One region of the Sedimentibacter sp. MB31-C6 genome, then DNA from elsewhere that is predicted to be linked to it. Evidence: a T-box and tRNA genes for the amino acid it is inferred to sense, from the RefSeq annotation. Region 1 holds a T-box; the other regions hold tRNA genes.

Region 1 (7,291 bases):
GCATTATTAAATAAAGGTCCATCAAATGTAAATGTATGAAATTCTCCATTTTCGCCACATATATCTGCACCACATTTTTCTATTTCATCTGCAATCTGTCTTGTTAATATTTGACCTAAAAAGTATTCAGGCATACGTGTGGTATCAACAACCGTAATAATTGTTTTAAACCCTGAGTCGATGAATTCATATACTAATTTTTTGCGTGATTCATTCCATAATGGAAAATATGCTTCGATTTTAGCAATATTACATCTATCAGTACACCATTTTAAATGTTCTTCTAAATCTATATCACCAAAAACGCAAACTTCTACACCTTGTGTTTTGGCATTTTTAAGTTTTGTTTCAAAATTTTCTTTATATTTATCACTTGATGTAAGAATAAGTGAAATTGGTATACCAATTTCTTTTGAGATTCTATTTAGTAATGGTTGTGGTATGCCATGAAACCATGATCTTTTCATATCTGTATTATAAGTAGTTATTAATTCTATAGGCTCCAAGCCTTGTGATATAGCTCTATAAATAGCCAAGGTACTGTCTTTACCTCCACTGTATGAAGCAATGAATTTTTTCCTTTTATTTGTCAATGATAATCTCCTCCTATTATTTTATTTTACGTAATTGTGTATTATGTAAATAAGAATTAGTATCGAATTTTTTCCATTTATTTAATGAGTTCAACATAAACTCGACAACATCCATATCATAAACTTCATTTAAATTTTTAGATGATATTACATCTTCTGTTGGCCCATGTGCAGTTATTTTTCCATTTTTTAAAAGCAATATATTGTCTGCAAGTCGCATAGCAAGATTAATGTCGTGTAATATACCGATTACAGAGTGTTCTCCTGATTTTGACCATTCTTTAAGATAATCGATTAATTCAGCTTGGTATTTTAAATCTAAATGGTTAGTAGGTTCATCTAATAATATTATGTTAGGTTCCTGTGCTAAAGTTCTAGCTAAAAATACTCTTTGTAGTTGCCCTCCTGAGAGGGTTGTAATTTGTCTATCTCGAAATTTATACATTCCAACAGCTTTTATACAGTCATAAACATATTTCTTGTCCTTTTCAGAAGGTTCTTTAAAAATTTTTCCTTTCATGTGTAAATAGCGGCCTAAAAGTACAGTTTCAAATACTGTGTATGAAAAATAAATAGTTGATATTTGACTCATAACTGCAATTTTTTTTGCAATTTCATAACGCTTCATATTAGAAATATTTATCCCATCAATTTGAACATTTCCTTTAATAGGAATTAATCCAGCTATTGCCTTTATAAGTGTTGTTTTACCACAACCATTAGGGCCGAGAATACATAAGTTTTCTCCTTTATTTACAGTCATAGAAATGTTCTTTAAAACATCAATTCCTTTATAACCAGCATATACATTATTTAAAGTAAGCATATTAGACCTTCCTTCTTCTTGAAAAGTATACATAGGCAAAAAATGGTGCACCAATTATGGCAGTTATAGCACCAACTGGCAGTTCTGATGGAGATATAATTGTCCTAGCTACTAAATCACATAGTATCATAAAAGCACCTCCAAAAACAATGGACATTGGTATTACAAGTTTATGAGATGAGCCAAAGATTTTTCGAACTACATGGGGAGCAATCAAGTCAATAAAACCAATAATACCTACAAAAGAAATAGAACTTCCAGTAAGGGCAGCAGATAGGCTTAGTAATATCCATTTTACTTTTTGTATATCTACACCAATGGCTCGAGCCTGTTCTTCTCCAAATGTCATAATATCTAATTCTTTAGAATAATGCATTAAAATTATTATGCCTATTATAACAATAGGAAAAAGAATTAATACACTAGACCATTCCTTTAGTGAAAAACTACCCATTTGCCAAAATGTAAGCTGTTCAAGATGGTCTTTTGCAAGAGCAGTTATTAGTGTGAGTATACCATTAATAAACAAAGAAAAGACCATACCTACTAAAATTATAGTATTATTTTCCATGTTTTTATCCATGGAAGATGCAAAACTTACCGCAAGAAAAACAGTTAGTAAGCCACATAACAATCCAACTAAAGGTAGTGTAAACATTCCTAAAATAGGAATGCTAAATCCAGTAATTATTACTAAACCTGCTCCAACAGAGGCTCCTGATGATACTCCTAATGTATAGGAAGAAGCTAAAGGGTTTTTTAAAACAGACTGCATTACAGTTCCACTAACAGCTAGAGCTCCACCAACGATAAATGCTAATAATGTTCTTGGCAATCTTAAATTCCAAAGTATAGAAATTGTAACATCAGAAATATGAGAATATAGTGGTATAGAAAATAACTTGTTTAATATGATGTTAAGTATATCTTTAGGGGGTATATAAACACTTCCTATACCAATTCCAAAAATAATTACTATTGCACAGAGTAGTAATGAAATTATGATTTTTAATTTTGTATTCATGTCAATTAGTATATGTTAGGATAAATAGCTTCAGCTATCTGTTCCAATGCTTTTATGATGTTATGATTTGGATGGGAACTAGAATTTTTATCAATGAAATAAACATTATCATTTTTGACAGCATTTATATTTTCCCAACCAGGACGGGCTTTAATTTCATCTACTGCATTTTTTGTGTTATTTACATTAGTAAATATTATATCAGGATTTGATGCTACAATAACTTCATCTGAAACGGCAATCCAACCATCTTGATTGTTTAATACATTAGTTGCACCAACTAATTCAATCATTTCATTTAAAAACACACCTTTTCCAAAGCTATACAATTTTGGCTTGCCATTTATTTCAAAATATACTGTTTTTTTTATCAGTTATTTCTTTTGAAATTTCATTAATTTTAGCTTTCATTTCATCTACAAGCTCATTTCCTTTATCAGAAACTTGCATTGTTTTGGCAATAAATATTATGTCATCATAAATAGCTTCAATACTATCACTAGAAGGTATATAAACTATGGAAATTCCTAAATCCTTTATTGGTTTAAAAGGATCAGTTCCATCGCTTTTACTCATTCCTGTTGCGAAAATAATATCAGGGTTCAGTGCTGTAAGTTGCTCTGCATCAGGAGTCATAATATCAAAACTAGGGATATTGTCAGGTAAACCAGGAATATTAACAGAATAATTGTCAACAGCAATGATTTTATCACCAAAACCTAATTCAACTAAAACTTCTGTAATAGATGGAGCCATAGATATTATTGAGTTAATTTCTTCAGGTATAGTAATTTCATTTCCAGCAGGATCAATAGTTAATACTGTTTCCTTAGGTTTTTCAGATGAGCATCCTGTAATCATGGCTATTATAAGAATTATAATAGTTATTGAGATAATTTTTTTCATTTTTATTCCTCCATTATTTTAGGTCAAACATCTTCTTTAGTTGTAATACAAAGATTGCAATAAAAAAACGTCTCAATTTATTGAAACGCAAATAACCACAAATAACTTTGGATGTTAATATTCCATAGGTATAATAAAAGACTATCGCTTATATCTCTGTAAAGCATAGCATTTGCAGTATTTACGCAAATGATACTGGCAGGTTTTCCGACTTAGAGGTCATAGCAAGTTTTTAACCTTCCCGGATAATCCAGTGGTTGGCAAAGCCATAAAAACTGCTCTCTCATTACGGCAGCAGGACTGTTTAGGATTTTAACCTAATTCCCTATTATCCCATTAAAGTTATGGGCACCAATATCGAAAGATGTTTATTTGATTAGAGTATAGTACAGCTTTAAGTTATTGTCAATAGAAAAAAGCTATTGACAAAGTTATAAAATTTGATTATCATGAATTATAATATAATAGTTTGCTATGATAAAGAGGAGTAGATATAAAAACTTCTAGAGAGTGAAATCCATAGGCTGAAAGGTTTCATAAGTTAATTTATATTGAAGGTAGCTTTTGAGCATTTAATCTGAAATAGTAGTAAGATTAAACGGATTACCGTTAAATTAATTAAGAGCCAAATTGGAAATTAGGTGGTACCGCGGGTTTTCTCGTCCTTATTAGATGAGAACACTCGCTTTTATTTTGCTTATTTTAAAAAGAAAGGATTGAAAATTATGACAACAAATATACCAAGCAAGTATAATCCAAAAGAATTTGAAGATAAAATTTATAATATTTGGATAAAAGAAAACTGCTTTAAAGCAGAGGTTAATCCTGAAAAGAAACCATTTACTATTGTAATGCCTCCACCAAACATTACTGGGCAACTTCACATGGGGCATGCTTTAGATCAAACATTACAGGATGTATTAATTAGATGGAAGAGAATGGAAGGATTTGAAGCTTTGTGGTTACCAGGTTCAGATCATGCAAGTATTGCAACAGAAGTTAAAGTAGTAGAAAGACTAAAAAAAGAAGAAGGTAAAACAAAAGAAGACATAGGAAGAGAAGAATTTCTTAATAGAGCATGGAAGTGGAAAGAAGAATACGGTGGAAGAATCGTTGAACAAGTAAAAAAACTTGGAAACTCATGTGACTGGTCTAGGGAAAGATTTACAATGGATGACGGTTGTAATGAAGCAGTAAAAGAATTTTTTATTAAATTATATGATAAAAAATTAATATACAGAGGAAATAGAATAATAAATTGGTGTCCTGACTGTCATACAACATTATCTGATGCTGAGGTTGAACATGAAGACACCCCTGGTAAATACTATTATGTAAAATACCCATATGTTGATAATCCAGATGAGTATTTTGTAGTAGCAACTACAAGACCAGAAACTATATTTGGGGATGTTGCTATTGCAGCTCACCCTGATGACGAGAGATATAAAGATTTAATTGGAAGAAAGGTTATTGTTCCTTTAGTAGGCAGAGAAATACCGATAATAGCAGATGAATATCCGGATATATCAAAGGGTACAGGTGCATTAAAAATAACTCCTTCTCATGATCCTAACGACTTTGAAATAGGGCTTCGTCATAATTTAGAGCAGATTAGCTGTATGAATGAAGATGGAACTATGAATGATGTATCAGGTAAATATGACGGTATGGATCGTTTTGAATGTAGAAAAGCTTTTGTAAAAGAATTAGAGGAAAATGAATTTATTTTAAAAATTGAAGATACAGATCATAATGTAGGAACATGTTATAGATGTCACAATATAATTGAGCCTCGCATATCGGATCAATGGTTTGTAGATATGAAACCATTAGCTGAACCAGCTATAAAAGCAGGTTTAGAAAAAACTCTTGAATTTGTACCAGAGCGTTTTACTAAAATATATACACATTGGCTTGAAAATATAAGAGATTGGTGTATTTCTAGACAATTATGGTGGGGGCATAGAATACCAGCTTATTATTGTCAGGATTGTGGTGAAGTAATGGTACAAAAAGATGCTCCTGATAAATGTTCTAAATGTAATAGTTCAAATATTAAACAAGACGAAGATGTACTTGATACCTGGTTTAGCTCGGGACTTTGGCCTTTCTCAACATTAGGTTGGCCTAATGAAACAGAAGATTTAAAATATTTTTATCCAACAGATGTTTTAGTAACGGGTTACGATATAATTTTCTTTTGGGTTGTAAGAATGGTATTTTCTGCTTTAGAAATAACTGAAGAAGTACCATTTAAACATGTTTTTATTCATGGATTAGTGAGAGATGCAGAAGGAAGAAAAATGAGTAAATCTCTTGGAAATGGTGTTGATCCTCTAGAAGTTATAGAACAATACGGAGCAGATGCACTTAGATTTATGCTTATGACTGGTATTTCTCCTGGTAATGATACTCGATTTAAAATGGAGAAACTTGAATCTTGTCGAAACTTTGCTAATAAATTGTGGAATGCATCTAGATTTGTTTTAATGAATATTGAAGGTGATTTAATAGACGAAAAAACAGCTAAAGAAAATTATAAAATTGAAGATAAATGGATAATATCAAGAGCTAATAAAACAGCAAAGGAAATGACAGATAACTTAGATAAGTTTGAATTAGGTCTGGCTGCTCAAAGAGTTTACGACTTTATTTGGAATGAATACTGTGACTGGTATATTGAAATAGTAAAACCAAGATTATATGGTGAAGATGGTATTGATAAAGATACTGCAAGATTTGTACTAATTAAAGTTTTGAAGGATATGTTAAAGTTACTTCATCCATTTATGCCATTTATAACAGAAGAAATTTGGTCCTATTTACTAGATACAAATTCAAGATTAGTTAAGGCGAATTGGCCATTATATAATGATGAAGAAAACTTTGAAGAAGCAGAAATTAACATGGAGTTTATTATGGATGCCATTAGAAGCATTCGAAATACAAGGGCAGAAATGAATGTCGCTCCATCTAGAAAAGCAAGAGCTATATTTGTACCATCAAAGGCAGAATGTAGAAATTATATTGAAACAGGAGCTTCATACTTTGCAACACTTGCTAATATTGTAGAAGCGAAGATAGTTGATGATAAATCAAAAATTGGGGAAGATACAGCTTCATCAGTTATAGATGGTACGGAAATATACCTTCCACTATCAGATTTAATAGACTTTGAAAAAGAAATTGAAAGACTTGAAAAAGAAAAATCTAAATTAGAAGGTGAGCTTAAACGTGTTCGTGGTAAATTGAATAATGAAAAGTTCACGAGTAAAGCTCCTGAAAAGGTAGTTAATGAAGAAAAAGAAAAGCTGGAAAAATATGAATCTATGATGGAAAAAGTAGTTGAAAGACTAGAATCATTAAAAAATAAATAGCTGTTGTTATATATAAACAATGAACAAAGGGAAGAATCTCATTAATTTCATTTCAAGAGATTCTTTCTTATTTTTAAAATGAAATTAATGAGAGAAAATAGATTATATAATATATTTTATTATAGCATCTTTAAAATAAGTATTAATTTCACTATTAAAAAAATCTTTAATTTCTGTAATCTTTTCTTTGTTGTATAAATACTTTCCGTAACCAAATTGCCCATATTTAAACGTTCGTTCATCATCATTCATTGGTAAAGTTGTTTTAGGAAATGCTTCTAAGATAACATTTTTAGCTCGTGAAGTATATCTATGAGAAATAACTTCAAAAGTAATTGGATAAGCTGTTTTTTCTGGTAAATTATTTTTTAATGATAATAATAAATTTTTGTATTCTTCTTTCCATTCATTATACAAAAAAACAGGCGCTATTATAAAACCTGTTGGGTATTCAGAATTAATTACTTTTTTGCATGCATCAATTCTCTTTTCCATTGACGGAGTTTTATTTTCGAAATTTTTTATAATCTTATTAGTGTTCAACGTAAACCTAATTTCTGTT
Region 2 (7,291 bases), 1.5 Mb from region 1:
AAGTAGCGGCGAGCGAACGCGGAAGAGCCCAAACCATACAGTAATGTATGGGGTTGCGGACATATCAAAGAGACGGATAACGGTAGCTGAAAATAGCTGGAAAGCTAACCCAAAGAAAGTGATAGGCTTGTAAGCGAAACTGTTAGAAGCAAGGATATGATCCAGAGTACCACGGGACACGAGAAATCCTGTGGGAAGCAGGGAGGACCACCTCCCAAGGCTAAATACTACCTAGTGACCGATAGAGAATAGTACCGTGAGGGAAAGGTGAAAAGAACCCCGGGAGGGGAGTGAAAAAGAACCTGAAACCTTATGCCTATAAGCAGTGGAAGCACAAAAGTGTGACCGCGTACTTTTTGTAGAACGGGCCAACGAGTTACAATGTGCAGCAAGGTTAATAACTGAGAGGTTAGGAGCCGAAGGGAAACCGAGTCTGAAAAGGGCGAGAGTTGTATGTTGTAGACCCGAAACCGGGTGACCTATCCATGTGCAGGTTGAAGCTAGAGTAAAATCTGGTGGAGGACCGAACCCATTAGCGTTTAAAAGCTACGGGATGACGTGTGGATAGCGGTGAAATTCCAATCGAACCCGGAGATAGCTGGTTCTCCTCGAAATAGCTTTAGGGCTAGCCTCAAGAAATAGTATCGTGGGGGTAGAGCACTGAATGGTCTAGGGGCGTTATACGTTACCAAAACCTATCAAACTCCGAATACCATAGATACAAGCTTGGGAGTCAGACTACGTGAGATAAGTTTCGTAGTCGAAAGGGAAAGAGCCCAGATCACCAACTAAGGTCCCAAAATATAGATTAAGTGGAAAAGGATGTAATACTACACAGACAACCAGGATGTTGGCTTAGAAGCAGCCATTCATTAAAAGAGTGCGTAATAGCTCACTGGTCAAGTGGTGTTGCGCCGAAAATGTCCGGGGCTAAAATCTATTACCGAAGTTGTGGGATGTCGCTAATTTCTTTATATGTTCAATAAAAAAGTAACTGAGGACATTTAATTTCGAAATCTAACATTAATATAAAAAACAAAATAGAGATTTCGAATAAATATCCACCGGGGATAAAACCGATGATAAATCGGGAATAAACCGATAGTAAATCGGGAATAAAATGAAATCAAAAGATTTCGAATAACCACAGGGGCTAAAAAAACAAGATTGAGTGTATAAAGAAATTAGTGACATCGGTAGAGGAGCATTCTATACGGGTTGAAGTTCCATCGAAAGAGGATATGGACTGTATAGAAGAGAGAATGTTGGCATGAGTAGCGAAAGGTGAGTGAGAATCTCACCCATCGAAAGCCTAAGGATTCCTGAGGAAGGCTCGTCCACTCAGGGTAAGTCGGGACCTAAGCCGAGGCCAAAAGGCGTAGGCGATGGACAACTGGTTGAAATTCCAGTACCACCCAAATGCGTTTGAGAAATGGGGTGACACAGAAGGATAAGCTAGCGCACAGATGGAAAAGTGCGTCTAAGTAAGTAGGAAGATATTGTAGGCAAATCCGCAGTATCAATTCTGAGATACGAATGGGAGCGAAAATAAGTAGTGAAGTAGCTGAGTCCACACTGTCAAGAAAAGCCTCTATCGAGTATAAGGGTGCCCGTACCGTAAACCGACACAGGTAGGCAAGGAGAGAATCCAAAGATGAGCGGAAGAACTATTGTTAAGGAACTAGGCAAAATGACCCCGTAACTTCGGGAGAAGGGGTGCCCTTCAGTGTGAAGTTTGAACAAACAGAGCACAGAAGGGCCACAGAAACCAGGCCCAAGCGACTGTTTACCAAAAACACAGGTCTCTGCTAAATCGAAAGATGAAGTATAGGGGCTGACACCTGCCCGGTGCTGGAAGGTTAAGGGGAGAAGTTATCTTCGGAGAAGCTTTGAACTTAAGCCCCAGTAAACGGCGGCCGTAACTATAACGGTCCTAAGGTAGCGAAATTCCTTGTCGGGTAAGTTCCGACCCGCACGAAAGGTGTAACGATTTGGGCACTGTCTCAACAATAGATCCGGTGAAATTGTAGTACTCGTGAAGATGCGAGTTACCCGCGACAGGACGGAAAGACCCCATGGAGCTTTACTGCAGGCTGACATTGGAATTCGGTAGCAATTGTACAGGATAGGTGGGAGACTAGGAAACGAGCACGCCAGTGTTCGTGGAGTCAACGTTGGGATACCACTCTATTGTTACTGAATTTCTAACATGATACCGTGAGCCGGTATATGGACACTGTCAGTTGGGCAGTTTGACTGGGGCGGTCGCCTCCGAAAGAGTAACGGAGGCGCTCAAAGGTTCCCTCAGCACGGTCGGAAATCGTGCGAAGAGTGTAAAGGCAGAAGGGAGCTTGACTGCGAGATAGACATATCGAGCAGGAACGAAAGTTGGACTTAGTGATCCGGTGGCACCGAGTGGAAAGGCCATCGCTTAACGGATAAAAGCTACCCTGGGGATAACAGGCTTATCTCCCCCAAGAGTCCACATCGACGGGGAGGTTTGGCACCTCGATGTCGGCTCGTCTCATCCTGGGGCTGAAGCAGGTCCCAAGGGTTGGGCTGTTCGCCCATTAAAGAGGCACGCGAGCTGGGTTCAGAACGTCGTGAGACAGTTCGGTCCCTATCCGTCGTGGGCGTAAGAAATTTGAAGGGAGCTGTTCCTAGTACGAGAGGACCGGAATGGACAGACCGCTGGTGTATCAGTTGTTCCGCCAGGAGCATGGCTGAGTAGCTAAGTCTGGAAAAGATAAGCGCTGAAGGCATCTAAGCGCGAAACAGACCCTAAGATAAGATTTCTCATTACGCAAGTAAGTAAGACCCCTGATAGACTAACAGGTAGATAGGTTACAGGTGAAAGTGCAGCAATGTATTAAGCTGAGTAATACTAATAGGTCGAGGTCTTGACCTTAATATAAATAATGTCGAATCATGTTTTCCTATGTAATTTTGTATGCCCTAACCCCATTTTTCAGATGGTTTTTCTGTAAAAATGGTTGGTAGGTCAACCGCAACGAATTCCCAATTTATGCGACGTAAGGAGCAGAGAAATTGCTGAATGAGACTGCGCTTGTTGTTAGGGCATGGCTTATTAAAAAGTCGGTTCAAAACCTATAAATGAATCTGGTGACAATAGCGAAGAGGACACACCCGTTCCCATCTCGAACACGGAAGTTAAGCTCTTCAGCGCTGATGATACTTGGTGGGTAACTGCCTGGGAAAGTAGGACGTCGCCGGGTTCGAGGTTGTTCCGAGGTAGCTCAATGGTGGAGCAACCGGCTGTTAACCGGTAGGTCGTGGGTTCGAGCCCCACCCTCGGAGCCAAATATGTGTTTATTAAATAATTTTAAATTATTTTGATAATAGGGCCATTTGCATAAGTGTTTGGCATTAATTATCGTCGCGGGATAGAGCAGTTGGTAGCTCGTCGGGCTCATAACCCGGAGGTCGTTGGTTCGAATCCAGCTCCCGCTACCATAACATAATTTTAAGGCCCTATGGTCAAGCGGTTAAGACATCGCCCTTTCACGGCGGTAACCCGGGTTCGAATCCCGGTAGGGTCACCATTATATATGGGAGCATAGCTCAGTTGGGAGAGCATCTGCCTTACAAGCAGGGGGTCATAGGTTCGAGCCCTATTGTTCCCACCATATAGAAGAAAGGGTACACACCTCTAATATAAAGATAGTCTTTGTAGCCTGAGGAATGTCCCCAATCTAAAATAATTGTGGCCTGGTAGTTCAGTTGGTTAGAATGCCAGCCTGTCACGCTGGAGGTCGAGGGTTCGAGCCCCTTCCAGGTCGCCACATGCTGGTGTAGCTCAATTGGTAGAGCAACTGACTTGTAATCAGTAGGTTAGGGGTTCAAGTCCTCCCACCAGCTCCATATGGAAGAGTTCCCGAGAGGCTAAAGGGGACGGACTGTAAATCCGTTGGCACTGCCTTCATTGGTTCGAATCCAATCTCTTCCACCAGATATGGCCTAGCCCAATTTCTTCTACCGAAAGGAAGAAGAAATTGATGGTAGGTCAATTACAATTATTGCTAAAATTAATACGTAGTTGTATATGCGGAAATGGCTCAGTGGTAGAGCATCGCCTTGCCAAGGCGAGGGTCGCGAGTTCGAATCTCGTTTTCCGCTCCATATGCGGGTGTAGCTCAGTGGTAGAGCCCCAGCCTTCCAAGCTGGTTGCGAGGGTTCGATCCCCTTCACCCGCTCCAATGATAATTATTATTATGGTGGATATGGCCTAGTCGGTTAGGGCGCCAGATTGTGGCTCTGGAGGTCGTGGGTTCGAATCCCACTATTCACCCCATTAATCTAAAATCGAGGCGCTATAGCCAAGTGGTAAGGCATGGGTCTGCAACACCCTGATCTCCAGTTCAAATCTGGATGGCGCCTCCAAAAAACTTGCACCGTTAGCTCAGTTGGATAGAGTGTTCGGCTACGAACCGAAAGGTCGTGGGTTCGAATCCCTCACGGTGCACCAATAGCAAATGAAAAAGAGATTAGTACTTACTTTAAAAGTTAAGTACTTATTTTTATTTGTTAAAGATATTGTATAATACTAGTGATACAATAGTATTGTACACAAGTGTTTAGTAGATTAGCTTTTATTTAAGTTTCCCCATTTTCAATTTTTAAAAACTTATGAAGCCACTAATTTAAAGTAGTTGAAGATATCAAATTGTTGTGATTTAATGTTTTTAGGTATAAAGCTTTGAATTCCAACTTTAGTTTTAACTAAAATACTTTCTATAGCATAGCCAATGGCATAGTAAATAAACTTAGGAATGTCATAAATTCTCTTTGAACATTCCTTAAGTTCTTTAAAAAATATACTATCAGCTTTTTCAGATGTCATTATACCAATGTACCCAACAGTAATAGTTGCAAATAGATTAAAATTACGTATAGATTTTAAAGACCAAACTCTAATATCTTCAAAATCAAACTGCTGTTTTTTGAACTTAAAATATTCTTCAATACGCCATCTCGTTAAATACACTTTAGTTACTATAAGCGATATCTTTTTCTTTTCAGATGATTTTAAATTTGTAAGTAACATCATAGGAATCTGTCCAAAACCGTAAACTACTATTAAGGTTAATTCTTGTTTTGGAAATTCGCATAAACTAACAGGGATATAACTAATTTTACAGTCAATATTTTTTTTATTTTTTCCCTTGAATTTTAAACAATAATTACCTTTATACTTACTAACTACATCAAGAACATTTTGAGTTTTATCATTATAGATAACATTACGATTCATTTTTATACGTATTACAAAACGTTCTTTATTCTTAATAAAATATCTAAAATATTCATTTGCATCAAAGCCTCTATCTAATGTCCTTATGCATTTGTTTCCAAAATTTTCGCTAAGTGACTTTAAACATTTAATATTTTCATGAGTTTCACTGATAAATCCCTTTTCTTCTGCTGAAAATACTTTTTCATAAACGGGAAGAGGCATTTTTCTATTAGAAGTTAATACAGCAGCTTCGATTGTTTGGTACCCCTTTACTATTTTACCGGTACTACCGTCACGTACGTCAGCTAAAGCTTCTAACTTTTTACTGCATGGTTTTGCTATGTCTGAATTATCAACGACAATTACAGAATAATCATCTTTAATATTTTGTTTAACTATATCAACATAATTTTCCATAACCTGATCACCATCATCAAAATCATGAAGATTTCTTGACAAACGTTCAATAGTTTTTTTAAGAGTTATAGATTCTTTTAAAGAACGTGCAATTTCACTTAAATGAGTTTTATTTCCTTCGAGTAAACCGTAAATCATCTGTGTTAAGAACTTTATTTTAGGACGTTTTAAACCAGTAGAAATTTTATTTGAAAAATTTGAAATATCCCGTTTTAATTCATAAGCTAATCTGTTATAATTAATCATGCAAGAATGCTCCTTTGTTTAGTTTTTGGTTGCACATTAATTATAACATATAGGTGAGCATTTTTGCATTTTTTATTGTAAAATCAACAAATCTGTGTTTAACATTTTATTTTTTTTCTTAAATTGTGGATAACTAATATTATTTTCATTCTTTTATTTTAATCATGGTCTTGAAAAAATGGGGAAACTTAAAAGCTTTTAGTCTTGATAATATTGAGGGTTAAGTTTATAATATAGTTGTAATTAAAATAGTGGAGGAATTATGAATTGGATAGAAGTTTCAATATATACTACGACAAATGGAATAGAAATGATTAATGGTGCACTTATAAATTTAGGGATAAATGATGCGATAATTGAAGATCCTAGCGTTTTTCAAGATTTTTTACATAACGATACATTAAACTGGGATTATTATGATGAAGATTTGGCTAAGTTGCAGGATATAGAAAGTTGCATTAAAGTATATGTGGCAGAAAATAGTCAAGGACAACAGCAGCTTAAGAAAATTAATAATATTATAGAAAATATAAAAAATGATAAGATAGATTTAAATTTAGGAAGGCTTGATATTGAATTACGAGTTTTAAATGATGAAGATTGGGCTAATAACTGGAAGCAGTATTTTAAGCCTTTTATTGTTTCAAATAAAATAATTATAAAGCCAACGTGGGAAGATTATAAGGAATCAATTGAGGGGAAAATAGTTTTAGAAATTGATCCAGGAATGAGTTTTGGTACAGGACAACATCATACAACTCGCCTATGTATTGAACAAATTGTAAAACATCTTAAAGAAAGTATGGATGTTTTAGATATGGGCTGTGGAAGTGGTATATTGTCTATTGCAAGCATATTGCTAGGAGCTAATAGTTGTGTTGGAGTTGACATTGATGAAAATGCAATTCGAATAGCAAAAGAAAATGCAGCATTAAATAATATTTATGAAGAAAAATTTAGAGTTTTATGTGGTGACATTACTGTTGATGAAGACTTACAGGATGCAATAGGTGAAAATAAGTTTGACATGATAGCAGTAAATATTATAGCTCAAATAATAATGGGAATGAGTTGGACGTTTCCTAAGTTTTTAAAAAAGGGTGGATTAGTAATAGCTTCTGGAATAATCAAGGAATATTTACAGGATATTATAGATAATTTTGAAGGACTTGGATTTGAAGTTTTAGAAATAAACGAAAGTGAAGAATGGGTTTCTGTAACGGCTATAAAGAAATAAATAATAGATAGGTTTGTAATTAATTGTTAGAAGGGGATTTTAATGTTTAGATATTTTTGTGCAGAAAGCAATATAGAAGATAATAAAGTTAAAGTAATAAGTGGAGATGCTAGACATTTAAAGACTATATTACGTGC
Region 3 (7,291 bases), 1.4 Mb from region 1:
GCACTCCGCCTGGGGAGTACGGTCGCAAGACTAAAACTCAAAGGAATTGACGGGGACCCGCACAAGCAGCGGAGCATGTGGTTTAATTCGAAGCAACGCGAAGAACCTTACCAAGGCTTGACATCCCCTTGACCGGCACAGAGATGTGCCCTCTCCTTCGGGAGCAAGGGTGACAGGTGGTGCATGGTTGTCGTCAGCTCGTGTCGTGAGATGTTGGGTTAAGTCCCGCAACGAGCGCAACCCTTATCCTTAGTTGCCATCATTTAAGGTGGGCACTCTAAGGAGACTGCCGATGATAAATCGGAGGAAGGTGGGGATGACGTCAAATCATCATGCCCCTTATGTCTTGGGCTACACACGTGCTACAATGGTCGGAACAAAGGGAAGCGAAGGAGTAATCTGGAGCAAATCCTCATAAACCGATCCCAGTTCGGATTGTAGGCTGCAACTCGCCTACATGAAGTTGGAGTTGCTAGTAATCGCGAATCAGAACGTCGCGGTGAATGCGTTCCCGGGTCTTGTACACACCGCCCGTCACACCATGGAAGTTGGTAATACCCGAAGTCGCTGAGCTAACTGTAAAGAGGCAGGCGCCGAAGGTAGGATCAATGACTGGGGTGAAGTCGTAACAAGGTAGCCGTATCGGAAGGTGCGGCTGGATCACCTCCTTTCTAAGGAGAACTAAAGGACTTATGCTGTTTTATTGCTTGCCCTAACCCGATGAATTCGAGCGAAAGCGAAGAACGAATCGAAGGTAGGTCAGCCGCAACGAGTACCAAATTTTCACGAACGAAAGTGAGTGAACAAATTTGTGTTACGAGACTGCGCTTGCTCTATAACTTATGGCAAGACTGTTTGAGCTAACAGTATAAACAGGCTTTTTTTAAACTAAATAATAAAGTGGGGGTATAGCTCAGTTGGGAGAGCACCTGCCTTGCAAGCAGGGGGTCAGGAGTTCGAATCTCCTTATCTCCACCAAAAATGCAACTCTGTTGCATTGAGCAATGATATTGAACCTTGAAAATTGCATAGGAAAATAAAAGAGAAGATGTCCTAACCCAATTTTTTCGACCGACAGGGAGAAAAAAATTGATGGTAGGCCATTCGCAACGAATTCCCAAATTTTGCGACGTAAGGAGCAGAAAATTTGGTGAATGAGACTGCGCGACATTAATTGATAAAAAGTAAGAATACCGTCGCAAGTATTCTGAAAAATAAAATTAACAATAAACCGAGAGAAACAAACAAATGTAGGGGACGCATTGTATGCGTACCGTATAATATATAATATATTATGAAGAAATAATATATGACTAGAATGGTCAAGATATAAAGGGCGTAAGGCGGATGCCTTGGCACTAGGAGCCGAAGAAGGACGTGGCAAACTACGAAATGCTGCGAGGAGACGTAAGCAGTCAACGATACGCAGATATCCGAATGAGGAAACTCACATAAGGTAAACCTTATGTATCATACAGTAAATACATAGCTGTATGAGGGGAACGAGGGGAACTGAAACATCTAAGTACCCTTAGGAAGAGAAAATAAATAATGATTCCGTAAGTAGCGGCGAGCGAACGCGGAAGAGCCCAAACCATACAGTAATGTATGGGGTTGCGGACATATCAAAGAGACGGATAACGGTAGCTGAAAATAGCTGGAAAGCTAACCCAAAGAAAGTGATAGGCTTGTAAGCGAAACTGTTAGAAGCAAGGATATGATCCAGAGTACCACGGGACACGAGAAATCCTGTGGGAAGCAGGGAGGACCACCTCCCAAGGCTAAATACTACCTAGTGACCGATAGAGAATAGTACCGTGAGGGAAAGGTGAAAAGAACCCCGGGAGGGGAGTGAAAAAGAACCTGAAACCTTATGCCTATAAGCAGTGGAAGCACAAAAGTGTGACCGCGTACTTTTTGTAGAACGGGCCAACGAGTTACAATGTGCAGCAAGGTTAATAACTGAGAGGTTAGGAGCCGAAGGGAAACCGAGTCTGAAAAGGGCGAGAGTTGTATGTTGTAGACCCGAAACCGGGTGACCTATCCATGTGCAGGTTGAAGCTAGAGTAAAATCTGGTGGAGGACCGAACCCATTAGCGTTTAAAAGCTACGGGATGACGTGTGGATAGCGGTGAAATTCCAATCGAACCCGGAGATAGCTGGTTCTCCTCGAAATAGCTTTAGGGCTAGCCTCAAGAAATAGTATCGTGGGGGTAGAGCACTGAATGGTCTAGGGGCGTTATACGTTACCAAAACCTATCAAACTCCGAATACCATAGATACAAGCTTGGGAGTCAGACTACGTGAGATAAGTTTCGTAGTCGAAAGGGAAAGAGCCCAGATCACCAACTAAGGTCCCAAAATATAGATTAAGTGGAAAAGGATGTAATACTACACAGACAACCAGGATGTTGGCTTAGAAGCAGCCATTCATTAAAAGAGTGCGTAATAGCTCACTGGTCAAGTGGTGTTGCGCCGAAAATGTCCGGGGCTAAAATCTATTACCGAAGTTGTGGGATGTCGTAAATCTCTTCATGAGTTCAATGAAACAAAGAATCAGGACAATTAAGTTCGAAATCTAACCTTTATAAATATTAATAAAAAGGAAAAGAGAGATTTCGAATAAAAACTACCGGAGATAAAATTAAAATCGAGAGATTTCGAAAAACATACACCGGGGCTAAAATAAACTTGATATTGAGAACATGGAGAGATTTATGACATCGGTAGAGGAGCATTCTATACGGGTTGAAGTTCCATCGAAAGAGGATATGGACTGTATAGAAGAGAGAATGTTGGCATGAGTAGCGAAAGGTGAGTGAGAATCTCACCCATCGAAAGCCTAAGGATTCCTGAGGAAGGCTCGTCCACTCAGGGTAAGTCGGGACCTAAGCCGAGGCCAAAAGGCGTAGGCGATGGACAACTGGTTGAAATTCCAGTACCACCCAAATGCGTTTGAGAAATGGGGTGACACAGAAGGATAAGCTAGCGCACAGATGGAAAAGTGCGTCTAAGTAAGTAGGAAGATATTGTAGGCAAATCCGCAGTATCAATTCTGAGATACGAATGGGAGCGAAAATAAGTAGTGAAGTAGCTGAGTCCACACTGTCAAGAAAAGCCTCTATCGAGTATAAGGGTGCCCGTACCGTAAACCGACACAGGTAGGCAAGGAGAGAATCCAAAGATGAGCGGAAGAACTATTGTTAAGGAACTAGGCAAAATGACCCCGTAACTTCGGGAGAAGGGGTGCCCTTCAGTGTGAAGTTTGAACAAACAGAGCACAGAAGGGCCACAGAAACCAGGCCCAAGCGACTGTTTACCAAAAACACAGGTCTCTGCTAAATCGAAAGATGAAGTATAGGGGCTGACACCTGCCCGGTGCTGGAAGGTTAAGGGGAGAAGTTATCTTCGGAGAAGCTTTGAACTTAAGCCCCAGTAAACGGCGGCCGTAACTATAACGGTCCTAAGGTAGCGAAATTCCTTGTCGGGTAAGTTCCGACCCGCACGAAAGGTGTAACGATTTGGGCACTGTCTCAACAATAGATCCGGTGAAATTGTAGTACTCGTGAAGATGCGAGTTACCCGCGACAGGACGGAAAGACCCCATGGAGCTTTACTGCAGGCTGACATTGGAATTCGGTAGCAATTGTACAGGATAGGTGGGAGACTAGGAAACGAGCACGCCAGTGTTCGTGGAGTCAACGTTGGGATACCACTCTATTGTTACTGAATTTCTAACATGATACCGTGAGCCGGTATATGGACACTGTCAGTTGGGCAGTTTGACTGGGGCGGTCGCCTCCGAAAGAGTAACGGAGGCGCTCAAAGGTTCCCTCAGCACGGTCGGAAATCGTGCGAAGAGTGTAAAGGCAGAAGGGAGCTTGACTGCGAGATAGACATATCGAGCAGGAACGAAAGTTGGACTTAGTGATCCGGTGGCACCGAGTGGAAAGGCCATCGCTTAACGGATAAAAGCTACCCTGGGGATAACAGGCTTATCTCCCCCAAGAGTCCACATCGACGGGGAGGTTTGGCACCTCGATGTCGGCTCGTCTCATCCTGGGGCTGAAGCAGGTCCCAAGGGTTGGGCTGTTCGCCCATTAAAGAGGCACGCGAGCTGGGTTCAGAACGTCGTGAGACAGTTCGGTCCCTATCCGTCGTGGGCGTAAGAAATTTGAAGGGAGCTGTTCCTAGTACGAGAGGACCGGAATGGACAGACCGCTGGTGTATCAGTTGTTCCGCCAGGAGCATGGCTGAGTAGCTAAGTCTGGAAAAGATAAGCGCTGAAGGCATCTAAGCGCGAAACAGACCCTAAGATAAGATTTCTCATTACGCAAGTAAGTAAGACCCCTGATAGACTAACAGGTAGATAGGTTACAGGTGAAAGTGCAGCAATGTATTAAGCTGAGTAATACTAATAGGTCGAGGTCTTGACCTTAATATAAATAATGTCGAATCATGTTTTCCTATGTAATTTTGTATGCCCTAACCCCATTTTTCAGATGGTTTTTCTGTAAAAATGGTTGGTAGGTCAACCGCAACGAATTCCCAATTTATGCGACGTAAGGAGCAGAGAAATTGGTGAATGAGACTGCGCTTGTTGTTAGGGCATGGCTTATTAAAAAGTCGGTTCAAAACCTATAAATGAATCTGGTGACAATAGCGAAGAGGACACACCCGTTCCCATCTCGAACACGGAAGTTAAGCTCTTCAGCGCTGATGATACTTGGTGGGTAACTGCCTGGGAAAGTAGGACGTCGCCAGGTTCATTCATAGAAAAATTGGTGAATGAGACAGCGCTTGTTCCGAGGTAGCTCAATGGTGGAGCAACCGGCTGTTAACCGGTAGGTCGTGGGTTCGAGCCCCACCCTCGGAGCCATAAACAAGATGTAAATAATATTTCTAAATTATGCCGAAGTGGCGGAATTGGCAGACGCACAGGACTTAAAATCCTGCGATCCACAAAATCGTACCGGTTCGAGTCCGGTCTTCGGCACCATTTATCGCGGGATAGAGCAGTTGGTAGCTCGTCGGGCTCATAACCCGGAGGCCGTTGGTTCAAGTCCAGCTCCCGCTACCAAATATGCGGTTTACACTGCAAAAAAACATGGCGGCGTAGCTCAGTTGGCTAGAGCATGCGGTTCATACCCGCAGTGTCAGCGGTTCAAATCCGTTCGCCGCTACCAAGATGCCCTAACCCAATTTATTCGACCGTAAGGGAGAAAGAAATTGTTGGTAGGTCATTCGCACCGAATTCCCAATTTCTGCGACATAAGGAGCAAAGAAAATGGTGAATGAGACTGCAAGATGCCCTAACCCAATTTATTCGACCGCAAGGGAGAAAGAAATTGTTGGTAGGTCATTCGCAACGAATTCCCAATTTCTGCGACGTAAGGAGCAAAGAAAATGGTGAATGAGACTGCAAGATGCCCTAACCCAATTTATTCGACCGTAAGGGAGAAAGAAATTGTTGGTAGGTCATTCGCAACGAATTCCCAATTTCTGCGACGTAAGGAGCAAAGAAAATGGTGAATGAGACTGCGAGATTAAGGCCCTATGGTCAAGCGGTTAAGACATCGCCCTTTCACGGCGGTAACCCGGGTTCGAATCCCGGTAGGGTCACCATTATATGTGGGAGCATAGCTCAGTTGGGAGAGCATCTGCCTTACAAGCAGGGGGTCATAGGTTCGAGCCCTATTGTTCCCACCATATAGAAGAAAGGGTACCACCTCTAATATAAAGATAGTCTTTGTAGCCTGAGGAATGTCCCCAATCTAAAATAATTGCGGCCTGGTAGTTCAGTTGGTTAGAATGCCAGCCTGTCACGCTGGAGGTCGAGGGTTCGAGCCCCTTCCAGGTCGCCACATGCTGGTGTAGCTCAATTGGTAGAGCAACTGACTTGTAATCAGTAGGTTAGGGGTTCAAGTCCTCCCACCAGCTCCAAGATGCACTCATAGCTCAGTCGGATAGAGCAACGGACTTCTAATCCGTGTGCCGGGGGTTCGAATCCTCCTGGGTGCACCATAATTATTGCAACGACTCATTAGCTCAGCTGGTAGAGCACCTGACTCTTAATCAGGGTGTCCAGGGTTCGAGTCCCTGATGGGTCACCAGAAGAGAGTGTATATGATCCATTAGCTCAGCAGGCAGAGCACTTGACTTTTAATCAAGGTGTCCGGCGTTCGAATCGCCGATGGATCACCAATATAATGGAGAGGTATCGAAGTGGTCATAACGAGGCGGTCTTGAAAACCGTTTGGGTGTAAGCCCGCGTGGGTTCGAATCCCACCCTCTCCGCCATATTTAGCGGGGCGTAGCGCAGTTTGGTAGCGCATCTGGTTTGGGACCAGAGGGCCGCGGGTTCAAATCCTGCCGCCCCGACCATATTTTAATAGGGGCTTATAGCTCAGGTGGTTAGAGCGCACGCCTGATAAGCGTGAGGTCGATGGTTCGAGTCCATCTAAGCCCACCACTAGAAATTAATTTTCTAGGGCCTTTAGCTCAGTTGGTTAGAGCGCCCGGCTCATAACCGGTAGGTCCAAGGTTCGAATCCTTGAAGGCCCACTGCATGCCCAGATAGCTCAGTCGGTAGAGCAGAAGACTGAAAATCTTCGTGTCCGTGGTTCGATTCCGCGTTTGGGCACCATTTTTTTTAATATAATACATATTAAGAGAGATTAAGTGTATAATATGTATTATGGAATTAATAAAATGACATTAAAAAGTTATTGACAATTGCAAATGATTGTGATAGACTATCTAAGCTATTCAAAATTGTGTAGAAATACCACATAAAAAATAGTTAAAAAATGTAGTTGACAATATCGTAATTTTGTGATAATATGTTCAAGCTGTCTCAAAAATATTGACAGTAAAATAAATAAAAAAAGTGCTTGACAATGAACAGTGAGCATGATAAACTAGTAAAGCTTTCCTCAAAGAAAGCGACGAACATTGACAATAAAACAGCATAAGAAACCTATGAGTTTAAAGTAAATTTGAACAAAGTAAAAAGTAATGAAAGATAGATAATGCTATGCGTTATCTTGAGTATGACCTAACCCAATTTTTCACGACCGAAAGGGAGTAAGAAAATTGATAGTAGGTCAACCGCAATGAATTCCAAATTTATGCGACGCAAGGAGCAAATAAATTTGTGAATGAAACTGCGACAGGAGATATTAAACGAGAGTTTGATCCTGGCTCAGGACGAACGCTGGCGGCGTGCTTAACACATGCAAGTCGAACGAGATTTACATTTCCACCAAGCATTGAACGAAGAAGCCCAAGC

What was found. A T-box is a leader RNA that pairs with one kind of tRNA and senses whether it is charged. The one in region 1 lies ahead of U8307_RS05240 (valine--tRNA ligase), so its partner is inferred to be a tRNA-Val.
Region 2: it has a tRNA-Val gene. The T-box ahead of U8307_RS05240 (valine--tRNA ligase) is inferred to sense a tRNA for this amino acid. The anticodon was not compared.
Region 3: it has a tRNA-Val gene. The T-box ahead of U8307_RS05240 (valine--tRNA ligase) is inferred to sense a tRNA for this amino acid. The anticodon was not compared.

Annotation. Positions count from the first base shown of each region.
Region 1 covers NZ_CP142396.1:1,073,458-1,080,748, reverse strand. The annotation lists gene U8307_RS05260 (diphthine--ammonia ligase) at 1-593, opposite strand, end outside; gene U8307_RS05255 (ABC transporter ATP-binding protein) at 610-1,419, opposite strand; gene U8307_RS05250 (FecCD family ABC transporter permease) at 1,421-2,443, opposite strand; partial or broken gene U8307_RS05245 (ABC transporter substrate-binding protein) at 2,449-3,199, opposite strand; cobalamin riboswitch at 3,530-3,720, opposite strand; T-box leader at 3,815-4,019, shown strand; gene U8307_RS05240 (valine--tRNA ligase) at 4,075-6,729, shown strand; gene splB (spore photoproduct lyase) at 6,832-7,291, opposite strand, start outside.
Region 2 covers NZ_CP142396.1:2,577,343-2,584,633, forward strand. The annotation lists rRNA gene U8307_RS12155 (23S ribosomal RNA) at 1-2,908, shown strand, start outside; rRNA gene rrf (5S ribosomal RNA) at 3,120-3,236, shown strand; tRNA gene U8307_RS12165 (tRNA-Asn) at 3,247-3,321, shown strand; tRNA gene U8307_RS12170 (tRNA-Met) at 3,399-3,474, shown strand; tRNA gene U8307_RS12175 (tRNA-Glu) at 3,489-3,563, shown strand; tRNA gene U8307_RS12180 (tRNA-Val) at 3,572-3,647, shown strand; tRNA gene U8307_RS12185 (tRNA-Asp) at 3,727-3,803, shown strand; tRNA gene U8307_RS12190 (tRNA-Thr) at 3,807-3,882, shown strand; tRNA gene U8307_RS12195 (tRNA-Tyr) at 3,886-3,970, shown strand; tRNA gene U8307_RS12200 (tRNA-Gly) at 4,066-4,140, shown strand; tRNA gene U8307_RS12205 (tRNA-Gly) at 4,144-4,217, shown strand; tRNA gene U8307_RS12210 (tRNA-His) at 4,236-4,312, shown strand; tRNA gene U8307_RS12215 (tRNA-Cys) at 4,328-4,401, shown strand; tRNA gene U8307_RS12220 (tRNA-Arg) at 4,410-4,486, shown strand; gene U8307_RS12225 (transposase) at 4,646-5,917, opposite strand; gene prmA (50S ribosomal protein L11 methyltransferase) at 6,180-7,154, shown strand; gene U8307_RS12235 (RsmE family RNA methyltransferase) at 7,197-7,291, shown strand, end outside.
Region 3 covers NZ_CP142396.1:2,715,413-2,722,703, forward strand. The annotation lists rRNA gene U8307_RS12945 (16S ribosomal RNA) at 1-671, shown strand, start outside; tRNA gene U8307_RS12950 (tRNA-Ala) at 903-978, shown strand; rRNA gene U8307_RS12955 (23S ribosomal RNA) at 1,321-4,438, shown strand; rRNA gene rrf (5S ribosomal RNA) at 4,650-4,766, shown strand; tRNA gene U8307_RS12965 (tRNA-Asn) at 4,805-4,879, shown strand; tRNA gene U8307_RS12970 (tRNA-Leu) at 4,912-4,999, shown strand; tRNA gene U8307_RS12975 (tRNA-Met) at 5,005-5,080, shown strand; tRNA gene U8307_RS12980 (tRNA-Met) at 5,110-5,186, shown strand; tRNA gene U8307_RS12985 (tRNA-Glu) at 5,551-5,625, shown strand; tRNA gene U8307_RS12990 (tRNA-Val) at 5,634-5,709, shown strand; tRNA gene U8307_RS12995 (tRNA-Asp) at 5,788-5,864, shown strand; tRNA gene U8307_RS13000 (tRNA-Thr) at 5,868-5,943, shown strand; tRNA gene U8307_RS13005 (tRNA-Arg) at 5,948-6,024, shown strand; tRNA gene U8307_RS13010 (tRNA-Lys) at 6,038-6,113, shown strand; tRNA gene U8307_RS13015 (tRNA-Lys) at 6,129-6,204, shown strand; tRNA gene U8307_RS13020 (tRNA-Ser) at 6,212-6,300, shown strand; tRNA gene U8307_RS13025 (tRNA-Pro) at 6,308-6,384, shown strand; tRNA gene U8307_RS13030 (tRNA-Ile) at 6,396-6,472, shown strand; tRNA gene U8307_RS13035 (tRNA-Ile) at 6,491-6,564, shown strand; tRNA gene U8307_RS13040 (tRNA-Phe) at 6,571-6,646, shown strand; rRNA gene U8307_RS13045 (16S ribosomal RNA) at 7,182-7,291, shown strand, end outside.